4 regions of the Mesorhizobium sp. FG116 genome follow, and region 3 is predicted to be linked to each of the others. Evidence: predicted binding sites of a transcription regulator. Region 3 holds the regulator's gene; each other region holds the start of a gene.

Region 1 (3,958 bases), on a different contig from region 3:
AAAGCCGATCGTGCGGCGCGTATGGAGATCGACGATTGGCTGGAAATGCGGCTCCACCTCTCCACCAGAAACCGCACGCCGCAAGGCCTGCTCAATGCGCGTCACGCGCTTGGCGGCTTCTTCCATCTCACGTGTATAGACGACGACTTGCCCTCGGCCCGAGCGCTTGGCGTGGTAGAGCGCGGTCTCAGCCTTGTTAATGAGAATTTCCGTGGTTTCATCGCCGGAGTAGAACAGCGAGCAACCCGTAGAGGCCGAAAGGCGTGCGGTTCGTTCGCCGACATCGTAGGGCGCCGACAGTATCTCGATCAGCATGCGCGCACGCTCTGCGGCGGCTTCCTCGCTGAAGACCATCGGGTATAGAAAAGCGAATTCATCGGCGCCGATACGGCAGACCGTCGAATAGCTGTCCATCGACGCGCGCAGGCGCATCGCCACCTGCGCGAGGATGTCGTCGCCGGCCTTGTGGCCGAAAAGGTCGTTGATCGGCTTGAAGCCGTCGAGATCGAGTATGCCGATTGCAAACGGCGCCGGATCGTCGGCCCGGTCGCTGATCAGCCGGTCCACCTTGTCGAAAAAACGGCGATGATTGCCCAGCCCGGTCAACGCATCGGTAAAGGCCAGGTCGCTGCCGTCCCTGCTTATTTGCCCGGTGCTAAACGGCGTTTGCATCGGTTTTCCTGTTCTAACGCAAAGTATGGGCCGACAGTGGCATGAAACTCTTTAGGAAACGTATCTTGGGAGAATGATTTCCTGCGCGGAGCATGGATGATCCGACACCGATTTCCTGACATTCCATGTCTGTCGGTGACGGCCTGGGCAACCGCATTGGCAGGCTGCGGCAAGTCCCTTATATGACACGCGTCATGACTTCGGAGAGCCTTTGCAATGCCGCTCAAGATCGCCGTCCAGATGGACCATATCTCCACCGTGTCGATTGCCGGCGATACGACGTTTGCATTGTCCCTTGAGGCACAGCGGCGAGGCCACACGCTCTACCACTACACGCCTGACCGGCTGACGCTCGCCAACGGCAAGGTCTTTGCACGTGTCGAGGAGATGACCGTGCGCGACGAGAAGGGCAACCACTTCTCGCTCGGCGAACCTGTGCGCACCGATCTTTCGGAGATGGACGTGGTCTTGCTGAGGCAAGATCCGCCCTTCGACATGAACTACATCACGACCACGCACATATTGGAACGCATTCACCCGAAGACGCTGGTGGTCAACGACCCGGCATGGGTACGCAACAGCCCGGAAAAGATCTTCGTCACCGAGTTTGCGGACTTGATGCCGGAAACCCTGATCACCAAGGATCCGAGGGAAGTAGCTGCCTTCCGCAAGGAGTTCGGCGACATCATCGTCAAGCCGCTCTATGGCAATGGCGGCGCCGGAATTTTCCATCTGCACGAGGCGGATCGCAACCTCGCATCGCTGCTTGAAATGTTCTCGCAACTGTTTCGTGAGCCGTTCATCGTCCAGCGCTACCTGAAGGAAGTGCGCGCCGGCGACAAGCGCATCATCCTCATCGACGGCGAGCCGGTCGGCGCTGTGAACCGTGTGCCGGCGGAATCGGAATCGCGCTCAAACATGCATGTCGGCGGCCGAGCCGAAAAGACGGAACTTACCAAGCGCGAGCGCGAAATCTGCCAGGAGATTGGGCCATCCTTGAGAGACCGCGGCTTCATCCTCGTCGGCATCGACGTCATCGGCGACTACATGACCGAGATCAATGTCACCTCCCCTACCGGTATCCGCGAAGTGAAGCGCTTCGGCGGTGCTGACATCGCGGCGTTGTTCTGGGATGCAGTCGAAGCAAAGCGCCCCTAAAATGCTGCGCAAACGGTCGTTTGTTCCGCTTCTGCAACTCTACACAACCGAATTGCAGCCTATGCTTTAGATTGTTCACTAAATGTTCTTGATTTGATCGAGCGGCTGTGATTTGCTTCCAGATGGGGCGTCAAAAGTGTCTGCCATCGCGCGGGTACGAGGCGTTTCGGGGGCATGATGGTTTCACGTATTCGCACAGTGGCCTTTCAGGGGATTGAGGCCGTTCCAGTCGATGTTCAGGTCATGGTGGCACCCGGCAAGGTCGGCATGTCTATCGTGGGGTTGCCGGACAAGGCAGTAGCCGAGAGCCGGGAACGAGTGCAGGCAGCCCTTCACGCGTCGGGCCTGTCGATGCCGGCAAAGAAGGTTACCGTCAACCTCGCGCCAGCCGATCTTCCGAAGGAAGGCAGCCACTACGATCTGCCGATCGCGCTCGGGCTTATGGCGGCACTCGGCGCCATTCCCGGCGACATGCTGGCGGCGTATGTGGTGCTTGGTGAACTGTCTCTCGATGGCACCATCGCTGCCGTTGCAGGCGCACTGCCGGCTGCGATCGGCGCCAACGCGGATGGCAAGGGTTTGATCTGCCCCCATGCATGCGGGCCGGAAGCCGCATGGGCGGGCAGCGATATCGATATCCTTGCCCCACGCAGCCTGATTGCGATCGCCAATCATTTTCGCGGCACACAAGTCCTGTCGCGGCCAGAGGCAGGTGTTCGCGCTGCTCCCAATGATCTGCCAGACCTTGCCGACATCAAAGGGCAAGAGAGCGCCAAGCGCGCGCTCGAAGTCGCGGCCGCCGGAGGGCACAACCTCCTGATGGTCGGTCCGCCCGGTTCCGGCAAGTCGATGCTGGCGCAGCGCCTTCCGTCGATCCTGCCTCCATTGGTGCCAAAGGAGCTCCTGGAAGTCTCGATGATCGCCTCGGTCGCGGGAGAATTGGCCGAGGGAAGGTTGACGGACCGGCGGCCGTTCCGCTCGCCGCATCATTCGGCCTCGATGGCGGCGATGGTCGGCGGTGGACTACGCGCTCGCCCGGGCGAAGTGTCGCTCGCCCATCACGGTGTCCTGTTCCTCGACGAATTCCCGGAGTTCTCGCCGCAGACGCTCGACGCCTTGCGCCAGCCACTCGAAACCGGCGAATGCATGATCGCGCGGGCCAATCACCGCGTCACCTATCCGGCGCGTATCCAGCTGGTCGCGGCGATGAATCCGTGTCGGTGCGGCATGGCCGGTGAACCTGGCTACCGGTGCGCACGCGGCGAGCGCTGCCGCACAGACTATCAAGCGCGCATCTCCGGACCTCTGCTCGACCGCATCGATCTCAGGATCGAGGTCCCGGCCGTCTCGGCAGCGGACCTCATCCGCCCCGGCAAGGCCGAAACCAGTGCCGCCGTCGCCGAGCGAGTGGCCATGGCCCGGACATTGCAACGCGAGCGGTTCGAGCGGCTGGGCATCGGCAGTGCGGCCACCAATGCGCAGTGTCCGCCGGCGCTGATCGAGGAAATTGCGATGCCCGATACGGCTGGCCTCGCGCTGTTGCACGACGCCAGCGAAAAGCTGGGTTTCTCGGCCCGAGCCTATCATCGCGTGTTGAAAGTCGCCCGCACATTGGCCGACCTCGATGGCAGCGAAACAGTCGGCCGCATTCATCTGGCGGAAGCGATTTCCTACCGCATGAACAACGAGCGAATGGCTCAAGCCGCTTGATTGGCTAAAGCGTGTCGCGATCTTTCAGATTCGCTTTGCACGCTTTAGCTCGTTGATTTTATGCATGTCTTTATCCCGAAACCGGTTCCCAGTTTCAGGAGACATTCAATATGCTGGATAGCAACCGCGCTGGATGGCAAGCCGACGCACCAGCGCCAGTACCGTATCGATCGTCGGTGTCGGCTGATCGGTGAGCCGGCCAAGCTCCTGAACGGCCGTGATCAGGGCATCGATTTCCATCGGACGACCCCGCTCCAAGTCCTGCAGCATCGAAGTCTTGTGAGCGCCGACCTCGCCCGCACCCTTGATGCGTCGGTCAACGGCAATCGGAAACCTCACGCCGAGGCTTTCACCGATCGCTTGCGCCTCCAGCATCATGGCGCGTGCCAGCGCACGCGTCGCCTCATCGGCAACGATC
Region 2 (3,958 bases), on a different contig from region 3:
GAATGGATAAAAGTAGCCGGCTGCCGATGAATTTCGGCCTGGATTTGGGTGCGCGCGCCGTCTTGCAGGCAGCAATTCCGTCTATGGTAAATGAACGGTTAGGAGGCGCAACATCCCTTCGGCATGCCGAAAAATTGCCCGCAATGCCAATCAAGAGGCCAAAAACCGAAACAGGAACAATGTCTTGGCCGTGCAGTTGGCGTTTGACGGGGAGAAGCGCATTTCGACCGGATGAACTCTGCGACGCAGCTTCGACGTGCTCTGTTAAAATTTGAACTAAATTGTTCTCTTGAGCACAAGCCGCCCTTGGTTCACGAGTGGGCATAGTACGCATGAAAAAGGATGCATAAGCGCGACCCGCGCGATCCGACCGTGAGAGAATGTCGACATGGGTTTCCTGATCAGACTTGCGTTTTGGTTTTCGCTTGTTCTTCTGGCCCTGCCATTCGATGTCGGCCCCGACGAGCAAGGCCGGGAGAGCGTCAATCCGATCCAGGCATTGATAGCCGCTCAGGAAGCGGTCGGCGACCTTGCCGGCATCTGCGAGCGCAAACCCGACGTCTGCGAAACCGGTGCATCGGCCGTACACACCATCTCGGAACGCGCCAAAATGACCGCCAAGATCGCCGCGACACTCATTGAGGACGCGCCGGCCGAAAAGGCCGAGCCCGCCACAACCGGCAGCATACCTCTGCCTACCAGTGCCAAAGCTGCCGGCAACTAGGGCCTACTTCTTTTTTCCGTGACGGCACTGTGCGGCAAGACTATATGCTGCGGCATGAGCATCACGATCCAAGCCATTCTCGATGACTTTTCCTTCCTTGACGAATGGGAAGAGCGCTATCGCTACGTGATCGAACTGGGCGAGGCTCTTCCGGAATTTCCTGATAGCGACCGGACGGCGGCCAACAAGGTGCAGGGATGCGTCAGCCAGGTCTGGCTTACGACCGAATATGGCGCAGGTGCAGACCCCATCATCACATTCAGGGGTGATTCCGACGCGCATATCGTGCGCGGCCTTGTCGCCATCATGCTTGCCCTGTTCTCCGGCCACAAGGCGAGCGACATCCTCAAGATCGACGCCGAAGCGACGCTCAAGGTGCTGGGGCTTGACGAACACCTGTCATCGCAGCGCGCGAACGGCCTGCGCGCGATGGTCAAGCGCATCCTTCACGACGCCGAAGCGGCAAGACAAAACGCCTGATCTGCAACCTTGCCGCTCCGGCATGACCTACTGGCCCGACAGGCTTGGGCGGTAGTCCTGCGAGCCCCAATGCAGCACTTTTCGCTGTGAACCGTTGTTCGCAGCGCGCTCTGGAAAATAGTGGCGGGCCAGCACCCCCAAGGCCGTCTTCAGCACCACCTTGGCCGAGCGCACCGGCCATCCCCGCTCCATCTCCACCTGTTCCAGCCCTTTCAGGAAACAGCAGATATCGAGCAACACCCCCGACAGTTCCGGGCCGACCTTGGAAATCGCGCCTTCGACCCTTAGCCTTGCGCTGAGCGCGGCGTCCGTCAGTTCAGCAACACCGCCGCCCGCGCGCCGCCCAGAGGCAACGCTTGCAATCCAGTTCGCGCCCATCCTCGGCATGAGCTGGCCGCGCGTATAGTCAGACCGAAGCCTCTCACCAGCGTCGAATTCGCGGGTGGACAGGAATGGCTTTCCAGCCTTGGTCTTCATCCTCACCAATTGGGCGAGCGGCGACTCGGACAGGTTTGCGAGTACGCTGCGAAATCCGCCATCGGTTTCTATCGCAACGGTGCCGATTTCCATCCCCGGGGAAGCGGCAGCCCGCTTCGCGGCGTTCAGTTGGCGCGCGAGCTCATTTCCCTGCTGCGAAAGGGAAATGCGATCTGACGACCTGAGAAGGAGCCCCCGCGCCACCATCCTGTCCAGAATTTCCTCGTCCAGAGAAATCGCGCCACGATCCGCCGCTTCGAGCAATGTCTTGCCGCCGCTTGCAGCGTGGCATGTCGATGCAGGACCTTTCGACAGGAAGCGCAGCACCCGAGCGCCAATTTGAGCAAGTTCATCCATATCATAGTCCCAACCTGGTCCGGAACGCCGCGAACGCCACGCGTTCGAACATCGAGACGACGCGATCGAAATCCGGATCGTCCCGCAGATCCTCGACTATCTGGCAGGCATGGACGACAGTGGTCCGGTCACGTCCGAACCCACGGCCGACATCGCCCATCGTCAGCCTTAGCACCACATGCGCAACATACATCGCGACCTGGCGGACCCGGGACACAGGAAGCGTCGATCGCCCAGCGCGCCGCAATTCCTTGCCCGGCAAGGAAAAGAGCGCCGAGGCCATGTCGATCAGACATTCGCAAACGTCCATGGTCACTTCGTCACGAAGCTTCGGAACCGGCTGGAAACCACTGCCGACCGGATTAGCCTCGATAGTCAGGCGCAATGGGTCTTCGGTGGGAGAGGCGGTATTGGCATGCACGGAACTTTCCTCCAAAAATAGGAATATGTTCCTTATACCGACCCTTCCCTTAGGTGTGAACAAACAAAGAACCAAGAACCATGCTCAATTACCCTAGCCCATTGATAAATATGTATTTTCAAATTTTCATTCGTAAATAATCCCGGTATTTTCTCCACTGACCTTCGAACCCTCCCAATAGTTCAGGCTCCAATTCACAGGAGACCGGACGATGGGCAGGCTTGAACACGAAGCGAATATTTTCGCGAGCCAGAAACTGGCGGATACGGCGGAAGCCGCGCAAAGAGTGGCTCTTCGCCTGCTAGGAGGCATTGACCTCTCGGCCGCTCTCGAAGCCGGGCAAGAGGAACGGACCAAGCTGATCGAGCGCGTGGAACGCTTGATCAGCCGCGAACGGATCAAGGGATTGAGGCGGCACTGGAGCTACGACCTGAACCGGCACATCGCGCTGAAGCAGGCGCTGGACAGGCTTTGCGGCGCAGCGTCCCACAAGGCGCCCGGTACAATTCGGCCCGCGCCTGTAAAACCAGCCCGCTAAAAGGTAAACGGCACCAACGGCGCCGCTCAAACATTCAGGAAAGTGAAAAGCATGCGGGACGAAGTCAATACCGCAAATGCATGCCGGCAAGGCCAGTCTGCAAGCAAACGCCGGGACACGTACCGACCGGATACCCGGCTTAGCGACCCTTGCGCTTGCGCCCGAGGCCCATCTTCTTGGCCAACTGAGACCTTGCTGCAGCATAGTGCGGCGCGACCATGGGATAGGTCGCGTCCAGGCCCCACTTTTCACGATACTGGTCGGGGCTGAGGCCATAGTGGGTCATCAGGTGGCGCTTCAACGACTTGAACTTCTTGCCGTCCTCAAGACAAACGATGTACTCGTCGTGGACCGATCGTTTCGGATTCACGGCAGGCTTTTGCTTGTCGACAGGCTGCGGCTCGGCAGTTCCGCCGACACGCCCCAGCGCGGCATGAATATCGGCAATCAGGTTCGGCAGTTCGCCGACAGGAACCGGATTGTTGCTGACATAAGCCGCCACAACATCGGCAGTAAGCTCAATCAGCATATCGCTGTTTCTGTTAGGGGCTTCTGCAATGTCCATGATCTTTGGATCCCAACGAGAGACTTGGATGGCTATGCCCTTCGCTTGTATTGAGGGCATCTTGAACGAATTGACACACCACGAATCCCACACGATTCGTCCTGCCAAATCTTAATGGGCCTACACCTGTTGCAAGTCAATTCGCCCGATGGGCTACTTTGGTTGTTATTCAGAAGTTATCGATCTTAACTTCAATTAATAATACACAACCACAACTTACGGGAACACCCATGTGCCCGCTACGGTACATGTCTTTACGAAACATTTACGTTACGAACTGAATTAATCGTTACAAATGCAGTCAAACTCTCGCGAATTCCGACTTCGGCACAAGCCTTGCCCGCCGTCTTTACTCGGCGGCCTCCGCACTTGAACCTCACGCCCGAACGTGGTCAT
Region 3 (3,958 bases):
CCCAGCCGCCCTTCGCAGCTTCCGCCATGGACGGATACGCGGTGCGCGGCGTCGACGTGGCAAAAGCACCCGCCCGGCTCAAGGTTATCGGAGAAATAGCCGCCGGTCACAATTTCGCAGGCACGGTCGGAAACGGCGAAGCGGCCCGCATTTTCACCGGCGCGCCATTGCCTGACGGAACAGACACCGTCGTCATCCAGGAAAACGTCAGCGGTCTGGCGGACGGCCGTATCGAAATCGCCGAACCGACCCGCAGCGGTGCAAATGTCAGGCGTGCCGGGCTTGATTTTGTCGCAGGCGACACCTTGCTGGAACAGGGCCACCTGCTTGGCGCAAGAGCACTGTCGCTTGCCGCATCGGCAAATCGATCGCACCTCGATGTCGTGCGCCAACCTGTCGTCGCCATCATTGCCACGGGTGACGAACTGCTTGTCCCCGGCAGCGAACCGGGCCCCGGCCAGATCATTTCCTCGAACGCCTATGGCGTCATGGGGGCCGCCCTGTCGGTCGGCGCACGCGCGCTTGATCTCGGCATCGCGGCCGACCGCAAGGAAGCTATAGCCGCGTTGGTAAAACAGGCTGTTGCGGCCAAAGCCGATGTCATCGTTACGATGGGCGGCGCATCTGTCGGCGACCACGATCTCGTGCACGGCGTTCTCACCGGCGAAGGCATGAAACTCGATTTCTGGAAAATCGCCATGCGCCCCGGCAAGCCGTTGATGTTCGGGCGCTTGGGCAACATCCGTTGCATCGGCCTGCCCGGCAACCCAGTGGCCAGCCTGGTCTGCTCCCAGCTTTTCCTCAAACCTCTGCTCGCTCGCCTCGGCGGTCGCCCGTTCCGCCAGAACGTTCGCGAGGGACTCCTGGGCACACCGATGGCAGCAAACGATCTGCGTCAGGACTACGTCCGCGCCACTCTCAGCCGGCAAGGCAGCGCGCTGATTGCAACGCCGTTCAATGTTCAGGATTCCTCGATGCTGCGCACCATGGCGACAGCCGGTTGCCTCATCGTGCGCGAGCCCTTCGCGCCGGCAGCCGAGGCAGGTACACCCTGTCGCATCCTCTGCCTAAGCTGAACAAATCGTCAACGCATTCATTAAACTTTAAACGGTTGCGGAACACAACTGGAACAGATAGTGTTTGTTCCGGGTTTGTTTTCCGATTCTGGACTCTACCGCGACCGGGGGCCGCAATGCTGACGCGCAAGCAACATGAACTTCTTCTCTTCATCCACGAGAGACTGAAAGAGAGCGGAATCCCGCCGTCTTTTGACGAGATGAAGGAGGCGCTCGACCTTGCCTCCAAGTCCGGCATCCATCGGCTGATAACGGCACTTGAGGAGCGCGGTTTCATCCGCAGGCTTCCGAACAGGGCCCGCGCGCTTGAAGTGTTGCGCCTGCCGGATTCGATTGCGCCTGGCCTCAATGCGGCGAGGAAATTCTCGCCAAGCGTCATCCAGGGTAGTCTCGGACGACCGGTCAAGGAACCTTCCCGGCTGCAATCCGCCAGCAATGACGACGATGCGGCATCGGCGGTTTCCATTCCCGTCATGGGCCGCATCGCGGCCGGTGTTCCCATCGACGCCATCCAGCACAAGACCCATTCGATTTCCGTGCCGCCGGACATGATTTCGGGCGGGGAGCACTACGCGCTCGAGGTCAAGGGCGATTCGATGATCGAGGCCGGCATTTTCGACGGCGATACGGTCATCATCCGCAATGCCAATTCGGCGACGCCGGGCGAAATCATCGTTGCCCTGGTGGACGAAGAAGAGGCCACTTTGAAGCGCTTCCGCCGCAAGGGCGCATCGATTGCGCTCGAAGCAGCCAACCCAGCCTATGAAACCCGAATTTTTGGTCCTGACCGTGTCAAGGTACAGGGCAAGCTGGTCGGATTGATCCGGCGCTACTGAACCAACCATAGTTGCATCATATCGACCGGGCGTTGACGCGCCCGGTCGATTTTTTGATGGGATAAACAACTGATTTCTCCCGGCTTCGCCCCGGTCACCCCATATTTGGCAATGAGGCATTTTGTCTTTTGAGACAAAGGCCTAGCGCCACAATTTCGTGACATTCATTATGAATTTGGCAGATGGCTTCTACGCCATCCAATGTCACTGTTTAACGCACTCTGGGAAATGACCGGGGTGGAAGGAGTTTCCGATGCCTGCCCCTCGGTTCTGTCACTCATGCGCAGGACCCCGCCCACGCGCCGCCGTTCGATGCCCTTGGTGTCAGCGCAGCTACGATACGATGCACGGCCAGCCAGAGCATCTGTTCGGAGTTCTTCGCGGTGAGAGGAAGCCATCCAAAACCCATGTTGAAACGGACTAGTGCATGTCTCCCGAAGGTGGGCCCGGTTTCGGGCAAAGACATGCACAAAATCAAAGAGCCAAAGCGTGTTATGCGAATCTGAAAGATCGCGACGCGCTTTAGGCAGGGCTTTGGTTGAAATCCGCTAGTCTTCTGCAATCGGTTCCGGCTCGGGGTGATCTGGGGTTTTGCGTTCCTTTTTCTCGTAAGGAGCGAGCCCCCGCGCTTCGCGCGAAAACCGGCGCTGGACATGCCACGGCCGATAGTCGGCTTCAACGGCAAAACTGACTTGTGCACGCCCGCCCTCCGCCTGGTCCGGTAGGAAGACGGCGGCGCTGCCAAGCCTCGCGAGCTGCCGCTTGGTGATGATCGCCACCGACGGCAGGTCGCATGGATCGGAGGCGGTCGCATCGTCGATTACGATCACAGCCGCCAACTTGCAGGCAGGCCTTGCCGCGGCTTCGGACTTCGCCAGCGCAACCACTTTTCCTGACATGTGCCTCGCCACACAAAGATCGTTCGCGCAGTGGAACTCGCCAGCCCCCGGCGCATCAGCCACCGAAACAAGCGTCTGATCGCTACCCGTGTGCGGTTTGACAACCGTTTCCGCATCGAGCGCGCGCCGCCAATTGTCGATCGTGAACGCATTCGGACGCGAGCGGTTGACCGCCAGTTGTTCCTCGCCGATTGGCACGGCCACCAGCCGTGCATCCTCCGAGATCAGCAAATCGGGCGTGCGCACCTGCGCCACCATAAACAACCCCGCAATCGCCAGGGGAATTGCGGCAAGCCTCAGCCACGTTGTCGTGATCGTCGCGATCACCAGCGCAATCGTCACCAACACCACCGATGAAGCGGAAACCAGCCCGACGGCATCGAGTGGCGAAAGCGCCGCGATCCATTCCGACATGCCGATCATCGCTGACAGCCCCTTGCCCATCACGTACAGGAACGGGCCATCCAGACCGAACGGCATGAAAAGCGATGCGAATACCGCAAAGGGCATGACGATAACCGACACGATCGGCATCACGGCCAGATTGGCGAACAGGCTAAGCGGCGCAACCCGCTGGAAATGCCACATTGCGAACAGCGTCGTGGCGCTGCCGGCTATGATCGAAGTCGCCGCCAACGCCACCATCATCATGGCAAACCGGTTCATCAACGCACCCGGCAAGGATCGCTTTTGAGCCGAGGGCGCAACCGGACGTGAGGCACGGTAGTCGGCCCAGCCGGCATAGGCTCCAACCAGTGCCGCCGTCGCAGCGAATGAAAGCTGGAAGCTTGGCCCAACCACTTCGTGTGGCGACAGCGCGATGACCACGATTGCCGAGATGGCAAGGTTGCGCATGGTCAGCGCCGCGCGGTCGAACAAAACCGCTGTCAACATCACCGCAAGCATGATGAAGCTGCGCTCCGCCGCAACCACCATGCCTGAGATCAGCAGATAGGCGGCAATCGCAAACAGCGCAGCCGCCGCCGCGTATTTCTTTGTGGACCGCCGCGAGGCAAAGTCCGGAAAAAGCGCGAACGCGCCGCGCATCAGGCTCATCACCGTGCCCGCCACCAGCGCCATGTGCAGCCCGGAAATCGAAATAATGTGATAGATGCCGATCTTGCGCATCGCCTCGTTGATCGTCTCG
Region 4 (3,958 bases), on a different contig from region 3:
TTGTGGACCAGTTGCGGTTCCCGAACCGGTTGCGATGTGCGCATCCTCAACCGCGTTACCGCGCCGTCCACCCTGAACAGCAAAAGCTCGAGCTCACGCGCACCTTCGCCTCGCCTCTCCAGATCGGCTTGCAAGGTTGCGGCGAGAGCTTTCACCAACAGTTCTATGTCCTCGGCCAGCATGATCGGCTCGGCGAGATGGCGCTCGGCGGAGAGGGCCGGGACCGGCATTCGTGGCGATACCGGCTCTTCCAGGCGTCCCAGCGCCCTGTCGAGATGCAGGAGAAGCTTCGAGCCGAAGCGGCGCATCAATGGCGCGCGCTGCAGACCCATGACCGCCCCGACTGTCCATAGGCCGACGCTCTCCAGGCTGGTGCGGATTGCAGGCTCGATGCGCAGGGCAGATAACGGCAACGGGGCTAGCAAGGTCGCCTCGTCACTGGGGCTAACGATGCGTCCGCTTGCAAAGCGTGCTGCCGCCCAGGCCGTGCCGGCTGTCGAGGCGATGCCGGCGCGAACGTCAAAACCTTGCTGGAAGAAGCGCGCGGACATATCGTCCAGCATCGCACGCTCGCCGCCGAACAGATGCGCGCAGCCGGTGATGTCGAGAAACAGGCCGTCCTCGCCGTCCAGCGACACCAGCGGCGTATAACGGTCGCACCAGTCGGCCAGCCCTTCAAGCAGGCTGTGATCGGCTTGAGGATCGGCCTCGACCACATCGATCGCCGGATGCATGGCACGCGCGTCGGCCAGCCCCATGCCGCGCTTCAGTCCAAGCGCCTCAGCCTGCTCGTCGAGTGCGGCGATGCGTTGTGCGTTCTGCTGGCGATGGCTGAGCACCAGCGGCGGGCGCGAGACCGGTGGCCGAGACCGCCAGATGCGGCCCAGGCGCTGTCGCCATATTCGCTCCGCGGCGAGGTAGGGAAACCACAGGGACAGGATTCTCTGCCCTTTCACCATGCCGCCTTCCAACAGCGTCATGGTTTTCGTCGCCGTGTCTTTCGTTGCCGTGTCTTTCGTTGAATGAGCGTTCATCGAAGTTCCACTCCAATATGAATTTTCCCCAACGGCCCGTGCGGCTCTTGCTCACCGAAACCGCAAAGGCAGGCAGGCCGATCGATCCGTCGAGAGGGCCATCAAGCGTGCTGCGCGGTGCCGAAGCCGCCGGCTCGACAACCAGTCGGATGGGCGCGGCCGTCGGTTCCGCCAATGCTGCCTGGCGCAGCAAGAGAACCGGCTTTGCGGCTTGCTGCGCCCGGGCGTGCAGTCTGCGGCTTGCAGTGAGGTCGAGGCGCTGTGGATTGCCGCGGATTTCCAGCACCACCGCCGAAAGCGCGGTGAGCCGCGCCGCTTCCTCCGCCACCCAAAGGGCATCGGCTAGCTTGGGCACCTCGCAAAAGAGGAGGCTTTGCGGAGCCATGCCGAACAGACATTGCAAGCCCCTGGAGTAGGGAAAGCCGCCCTCCTGCCATGCTTGCGCGGTGCCGATCCATATCGCCGGGCCAGCAGCCTGTTGGCAATCGCCCAACCTGCCTAAAAGCGCCATCGCGAAGCCTGATACGGCGCCGGTGTCGCGTGTTTCAGGGCCGTGGATTTCGGTCAGCGCGGCTTTCAAAAACCCGCCGCCCAATGTGTCATCAAGGCTCTCTACACCAGTGGCCAGCAGGGCTTCGCTTCTCGCCGAGCCACCGCGCCGTACAAGAATCCGGTCGCCGGTGCCAGATGCGGTAGAAGGCGCGCCGGCCGGAGCGTCGAAGCGTTCCGGCAGCATTCCTTCAATCCTCGCTATCTGGCGGCGCAGGGAAAAAATGGTCTCCCGCGCCATGACGCCTGTCGTCATGACGATCGATTTCCAGAGCAATTGTTCCTGTTATGTTCTTATGGATTCCAGAGCTTGGTGTAAGAGTCAAGCAGGCTGAAGCGGAATTTATTCCTCTTGTGGCGAGAGGGCTGCGTCCGTGGACGAGCTTGCCGTTTGCCGAGTGGCGCGCAAAAGCCTATATGCGCCGGGCAAAGGATACAGAATGGCCCGCATCTACAAGACCCGCAACTGGCATGGCGAACTTTCGCCTTCCATCGAAGAGCTGGAGTTGCTGGCGCTGGAGGCCTATGCGCACCTGCCCGAGGAATTTCGCAAGCTGACCGGCGAGATCGTCATCCAGATCGCGGAGTTCCCGACCGACGAGATCATGGACGACCTTTCGCTGGAGACGCCGTTCGACCTGCTTGGCCTGTTCGAGGGCCGTGGCATCGCCGAACGCTGGAACCCGGCGACCGGTGAAGGTCCGAACCGCGTTACGCTCTACCGGCGCGCCATCCTCGACTACTGGGCGGAGAACGAGGAAGCGTTGGGCGATATCGTCAACCACGTTCTCATCCACGAGATCGGCCATCATTTCGGCCTCTCCGATGACGATATGGAACGCATCGAAACGGCTGCGGGATAGTGCTTCCAGCCCTCTGGATTACCCGGCCCTCTAGATTACGTTGAGCTCCCGGAACGCCCGGCCTTCCGCGACCCGCTGATAGGCAAAGGCCGAGCAATCGACCGTGCGATAGCCGCCATGCACGATCAGTTCCGCCAGCGCCTTGCCGACAGCCGGCGCCTGCTGCAGGCCGTGGCCGGAAAAGCCGTTGGCGAAAATGAAGTTGCCGACTTCCGGATGCGGACCGATCACGGCGTTCTGGTCGAGCGTGTTGTAGTCGTAGTGACCGGCCCAGGCGCGCGTCATCTTGATCGCCTCGAAGGCCGGGACGCGGGTGGCCAGCACCGGCCAGATCTCGTTTTCGAACAGACCCCATTCCGGCTCGAAATCGGTCGGATCGGCAGCCTGTTCGCCGTCTTCCGATTCGGCCCCGCCGGTGATGTAGACGGAGCCTTCCGGCCGCCACCAGATGCCGCTCGGATCGACAATCAACGGCATGTCGGCGAAACGGTCGCGCGCTTCGAAAACGAAGACGTTGCGCTTGCGCGGCTCGACCGGCAATTCAAGTGCGGCCATTGTCGCGACCTTGCCGGCGTTCGGCCCGGCCGCGTTGACGACGATGCCTGCCTCGAGCGTTTCGCCATTGTCGAGCGTCACGCCGGTTACGCGGTTGCCTTGCCGGGAAATCGCGGTGACGGAGGCGGTGATGAAATCCACCTTCCTGCTGCGCAGCGCCTTGCGGAACAGGTGCAGATAGGCATGGGCGTCGAACCAGCCTTCGCCGCTCAGGCCATAAGCGCCGCCGCTGATGCCTTCGCCCGACAACCAGAAAAAGCGGCGCGTCAGAGCGCCTGTATCCTCCAGCACGATGTCGGCGCCTTCGGCGACCTGCGCATCGTGATTGGCCTTGAGCACGGGCAGGCCGGTTTCGCTGGCGAGGATGAGATAGCCGCCTTCGTGGAAGTCGATCTCGGCGTCGGGGCCGAACTCTTCCTTCAGTCGCCGGAACAGCTTTAGCGTGAACTGCGACAGGCGGATGTTTTGCGGGATCGAGAATTGCTGGCGGATGGACGCCGCTGAAAGCGTCGTCGCCGAATGGGTGAACTGCGGGTCGCGCTCGACCAGCGCGATGGAGCCTGAAAAACCCTCGTCGCGAAGATAATAGGCCAGCGAGGCACCGACGATTGCGCCGCCGATGATCACGATGTCGTAGTTCGCCATGCCGCTGGACCCGTTTGTGCCACTGATGAAACAGCTTTCGCCACTTTGCTGCAAGCTCTTGCAAGGGCCAGCTTTGCCGGGCAAGAAGACCAGATGCCCCAGAACCCGATCCGCCCGCGCCGTTCCGTTCTTTACGTTCCCGCCTCGAACGACAAGGCGCTGGCCAAGATTGCAACGCTCGCCTGCGATGCCGTGATCATCGACCTGGAGGATGCGGTGCTTCCTTCGGAGAAGGTGGCGGCGCGCGAAAAGCTTGCCGGCATCATGGCCAACCGACCGAAGCGGCGCTGCGAAATGGTGGTGCGCATCAAT

Evidence for each region. Region 3 encodes LexA, which represses DNA repair genes until DNA is damaged. Its sites were predicted from a motif close to TGTTCNNNNTGTGTTCNG; they were not measured.
Region 1: a site for LexA is predicted at 1,903-1,920, ahead of ACODTY_RS03745 (YifB family Mg chelatase-like AAA ATPase). Genes of this name have one in related genera too.
Region 2: a site for LexA is predicted at 2,515-2,532, ahead of ACODTY_RS16685 (cytoplasmic protein). Genes of this name have one in related genera too.
Region 4: a site for LexA is predicted at 1,862-1,879, ahead of ACODTY_RS00025 (ImuA family protein). Genes of this name have one in related genera too.

What each region holds. Positions count from the first base shown of each region.
Region 1 covers NZ_JBMDKS010000003.1:20,756-24,713, forward strand. The annotation lists gene ACODTY_RS03735 (putative bifunctional diguanylate cyclase/phosphodiesterase) at 1-672, opposite strand, end outside; gene gshB (glutathione synthase) at 889-1,830, shown strand; gene ACODTY_RS03745 (YifB family Mg chelatase-like AAA ATPase) at 2,008-3,540, shown strand; gene ACODTY_RS03750 (2-dehydropantoate 2-reductase) at 3,646-3,958, opposite strand, start outside.
Region 2 covers NZ_JBMDKS010000021.1:68,147-72,104, forward strand. The annotation lists gene ACODTY_RS16665 (DUF5330 domain-containing protein) at 389-724, shown strand; gene ACODTY_RS16670 (SufE family protein) at 779-1,204, shown strand; gene ACODTY_RS16675 (DUF6456 domain-containing protein) at 1,232-2,038, opposite strand; gene ACODTY_RS16680 (helix-turn-helix domain-containing protein) at 2,040-2,459, opposite strand; gene ACODTY_RS16685 (cytoplasmic protein) at 2,671-2,997, shown strand; gene ACODTY_RS16690 (Ros/MucR family transcriptional regulator) at 3,137-3,562, opposite strand.
Region 3 covers NZ_JBMDKS010000002.1:272,991-276,948, reverse strand. The annotation lists gene ACODTY_RS03290 (molybdopterin molybdotransferase MoeA) at 1-1,076, shown strand, start outside; gene lexA (transcriptional repressor LexA) at 1,193-1,912, shown strand; gene ACODTY_RS03280 (ComEC/Rec2 family competence protein) at 2,461-3,958, opposite strand, start outside.
Region 4 covers NZ_JBMDKS010000001.1:1,237-5,194, reverse strand. The annotation lists gene ACODTY_RS00030 (Y-family DNA polymerase) at 1-839, opposite strand, end outside; gene ACODTY_RS00025 (ImuA family protein) at 781-1,839, opposite strand; gene ACODTY_RS00020 (metallopeptidase family protein) at 2,024-2,446, shown strand; gene ACODTY_RS00015 (NAD(P)/FAD-dependent oxidoreductase) at 2,477-3,646, opposite strand; gene ACODTY_RS00010 (HpcH/HpaI aldolase/citrate lyase family protein) at 3,740-3,958, shown strand, end outside.